2 regions of the Vibrio sp. 1069 genome follow, and region 1 is predicted to be linked to the other one. Evidence: predicted binding sites of a transcription regulator. Region 1 holds the regulator's gene; the other holds the start of a gene.
What was found. The regulator MetJ, encoded in region 1, represses methionine synthesis genes. The targets are predictions, from matches to a motif close to TTAGACNTNTANANGTCTAA.

Region 1 (2,212 bases):
ACCTAGCTCTAAAGGTTTTTGGTACACGGGTGTCAAAAAGGTATTGTCCACCGCAACTAACGCGCCGACTTGTTTCGCTTTTTCACAGGTAGCTGCAATATCCACTACGCGAACCAGAGGGTTTGACGGAGTTTCTAGCAAAATGAGTTTTGGTTTTTGTGCCAATGCAGCATCTAAAGCCTGTTCGTCTGATTGATCGACAAACTGAACCTTAAAATCGCCTTTGCTAGCTCGAGTATTAAAAAGACGATAGGTGCCGCCATAACAATCGTGAGGAGCAATAATGAGATCATCTGGGCCGAGAAAAGCGGAAACCCATAAATTTAATGCCGACGTACCGCAGTTAGTAACAACCGCTCCTTTTCCAGACTCAAGTTCAGATAGCGCACTTTCCAACAGTCCGCGGTTTGGATTACCAGATCGTGTGTAATCATACTTGGGCACTTCACCAAAAGCAGGAAAACCATAGTTAGTGGAAAGATAAATAGGTGGAACGACAGCATGATATTGGCTGTCTGATTCAATACCAGTGCGTACTGCAATGGTCGCAGGTTTGCGAGTGCTCATGGGTGTATCCTTTCACGGGTAATGACTTCTAAATAGGAATGCGCTATATCTAATGAGTAACATAAAGTGATCAACACGCTTCCTTTGCTGTTATGTTCACTTTACTCGTCAAAAAATGAGACGTCAACACTTCTAGACGTCTATATGTCTTTGCTTATGGCGGTAAATGCAGCTAAAATCAGCACCTAAATTATTTTTAACCGATTACATAAATGAAGGTGTGCAATGGCTGACTGGAATGGCGAATACATTAGCCCATATGCAGAGCACGGCAAAAAAAGCGAACAAGTAAAAAAAATTACCGTCTCTATCCCGCTAAAAGTTTTAAAGGTGCTAACTGATGAGCGTACTCGCCGTCAGATCAATAACTTACGCCATGCAACCAATAGCGAACTGCTATGCGAGGCATTTTTGCACGCGTACACAGGTCAGCCACTTCCGACAGATGAAGACCTTCGTAAAGACCGTCCTGATGATATTCCAACAGAAGTAAAAGCGCTGATGACGGAAATGGGCATCGAATTTGAGTCATTCGACGAAGAATAAAAAAGCCTGATAAGAGGTTTCAGGTAATAACTCTTGCCTCGAGCCAAATGAATGACATAAAAAATGGGACGCAATAGCGTCCCATTTTTTATGTATCACATCTGAAAGATATATTACTCTGCCATGTAGTTTTCAGGCATCTCGATACGAGCTACACCTGAATTAACCGCCGCCTGAGCAACCGCTTTTGCAACACGTGGTAGCAAACGTGAATCCATTGGTTTTGGAATAATATAGTCCGCACCAAACTCTAGCTTATCAACACCTGCAGCCTTCAATACGGCTTCAGGTACAGGCTCTTTTGCTAGCTCACGAATCGCCTCAACGGCTGCAAGTTTCATTTCATCATTGATTTCACTTGCACGCACATCAAGAGCACCACGGAAAATGAATGGGAAACACAATACGTTGTTAACTTGGTTAGGATAATCACTACGGCCAGTACCCATGATCAAGTCATCACGAACTGCGTGAGCAAGTTCCGGCTTGATTTCAGGATCCGGGTTAGAACATGCGAATACGATTGGCTTATCTGCCATCAACTTCAACGCTTCCGCTGGCAATAGGTTTGGACCAGATACACCTAGGAACAGATCTGCACCTTCAATCACGTCTTCTAGTGTGCGCTTATCTGTATTGTTCGCAAATAGCTGCTTATATTCATTAAGATCATCACGACGAGTGTGAATCACACCTTTGCGATCTAGCATGTAGATTTTTTCGCGCATTGCGCCGCATTTGATCAGAAGCTCCATACACGCTACAGCGGCAGCGCCAGCGCCAAGACAAACAATTGTTGAATCTTCAAGTTTCTTACCTTGAAGTTCGATTGCATTCAGCATACCCGCTGCCGTTACAATAGCAGTACCATGTTGATCATCGTGGAATACTGGTACATCACAACGCTCAATCAGACGCTTTTCAATCTCAAAACAGTCTGGTGCTTTAATATCTTCAAGGTTGATACCGCCAAAAGTGTCTGCAATGCTCGCAACAGTATCAACAAATTCATCGATCGTGCGGTGCTTAACTTCAATATCAATAGAGTCAAGACCTGCGAAACGCTTAAACAGTAACGCTTTACCTTCCATCACTGGCT
Region 2 (2,212 bases), on a different contig from region 1:
CTGAGCATTGGCTTAGTTTGGTATCGGCCATAAAGATGCTTAACTCATGTCTTTACTTAAGTGTTGCTTCCACAGTCGCCAGCATCCGACGTCTCTATTTAAATTGGAATTAACAATATTTTAACTATTGGCGGAGATGGGATAATTTACAAATAATTGCTTAAAATTTATTCGGTATAAAAATGAGGGAGAAACAGGACTGCTTTGTGGGGCAGGGCGGTATGAGCCGAAATGACTAGATAAAAGTTGCTGAAAATAAAAAGCCCCCACCATAGGCGAGGGCTTGATTGATTCTTGCTTAGCTTGATTATTTGATGCCAGCGAAATCGCGTAGAAGTGCAGCTTTGTCTGTCGCTTCCCACGGGAATTCTTCACGACCGAAGTGACCGTATGCCGCTGTCTTCTTGTAGATAGGTTGAAGAAGGTTAAGCATTTCTTGTAGACCGTATGGACGTAGGTCGAAGAATTGACGAACCGCTTCAATGATGATGTCGTGAGGTACTTTCTCAGTACCGAACGTTTCCACCATGATAGACGTTGGATCAGCAACACCGATTGCGTAAGAAAGTTGGATCTCACAACGGTCAGCCATGCCTGCCGCTACGATGTTTTTCGCTACGTAGCGTGCTGCGTATGCTGCACTACGGTCAACTTTTGATGGATCTTTACCAGAAAACGCACCGCCACCGTGACGAGCTGCGCCGCCGTAGGTATCTACGATGATCTTACGACCAGTTAGGCCACAGTCACCCATAGGACCACCGATTACGAAGCGACCGGTTGGGTTAATGAAGAAGTTTGTTTCTTTGTTGATCCACTCAGAAGGTAGTACTGGCTTAATGATCTCTTCCATTACCGCTTCACGCAGGTCTGAAGTTGAGATTGAGTCACAGTGTTGAGTTGAAAGAACAACCGCGTCGATACCAACGATGTTACCTTGATCGTATTGGAATGTTACCTGAGATTTTGCATCAGGACGCAACCAAGGTAGTGTGCCGTTTTTACGAACTTCTGCTTGCTTTTGAACAAGACGGTGAGAGTAAGTAATTGGCGCTGGCATTAGTACTTCAGTTTCGTTACAAGCGTAACCAAACATGATGCCTTGGTCGCCTGCACCTTGTTCTTTAGGGTCAGCTTTATCAACACCTTGGTTGATATCTGGCGACTGTTTACCGATTGTGTTTAGTACCGCACAAGAATCTGCGTCAAAGCCCATATCTGAATGTACGTAGCCGATTTCACGAACGGTTTCACGAGTTAACTCTTCGATGTCTACCCATGCTGAAGTCGTGATTTCACCACCCACCATTACCATACCGGTTTTAACGTAAGTCTCACATGCAACACGAGCCTTTGGATCTTGCTCTAGAATCGCGTCAAGAACCGCATCAGAAATCTGGTCTGCAATTTTATCTGGATGACCTTCTGATACTGACTCAGAAGTAAACAGGTGCTTAGCCATGTTAGCTCCACTATATCTGGTTTAAAACTGGGGAATGATAAACTCTCCAGCGCAAATTAATACTAATTTTTGTAGGTGTATCTACATCTAGACGTCTATTCTAAATTTGATTGCTCGAATTACAAGCTCTTTTTTGGTTTTTGTTATAACCAAACGTTTGCCTGATTTATTGATAATTTTAAGAACTTCGAACGATTTGGCGCGAAAGGTGCAATATTTGTGAGGTTTTGGACTGGAAAACGTTTGCACACCCAACAGGGCTTTGAGAGAATTATGACCTACTTTTCGTTTCGCTTAATGTACTCAGGAGCAGACATGTCGTCTCGTAAACATCTTGCCAATGCAATTCGTGCTCTAAGCATGGATGGTGTTCAACAAGCTAACTCAGGCCACCCAGGCGCACCAATGGGTATGGCTGATATCGCTGAAGTTCTTTGGCGCTCTCACCTAAACCATAACCCTTCAAACCCAGAGTGGGCCGACCGCGATCGCTTTGTGCTGTCAAACGGTCATGGGTCAATGCTTATTTACTCTCTACTGCACTTAAGCGGTTACGAGCTATCTATTGACGATCTGAAAAACTTCCGTCAATTGCACTCAAAAACCCCAGGTCACCCAGAGTACGGCTACGCGCCTGGTATCGAGACAACAACGGGTCCTCTAGGTCAAGGCATCACTAACGCTGTTGGTATGGCGATCGCAGAGAAAGCACTAGCGGCACAGTTCAACAAAGAAGGTCACGATATCGTT

Region 2: the regulator MetJ is predicted to act here: its motif matches at 1,542-1,561, upstream of metK (methionine adenosyltransferase).

Annotation. Positions count from the first base shown of each region.
Region 1 is NZ_JAWOWP010000023.1:47,840-50,051, forward strand. It holds gene R7040_RS22170 (O-succinylhomoserine (thiol)-lyase) at 1-567, opposite strand, end outside; gene metJ (met regulon transcriptional regulator MetJ) at 793-1,113, shown strand; gene R7040_RS22180 (malic enzyme-like NAD(P)-binding protein) at 1,227-2,212, opposite strand, start outside.
Region 2 is NZ_JAWOWP010000031.1:699-2,910, reverse strand. It holds gene metK (methionine adenosyltransferase) at 308-1,462, opposite strand; partial or broken gene R7040_RS23375 (transketolase) at 1,778-2,212, shown strand, end outside.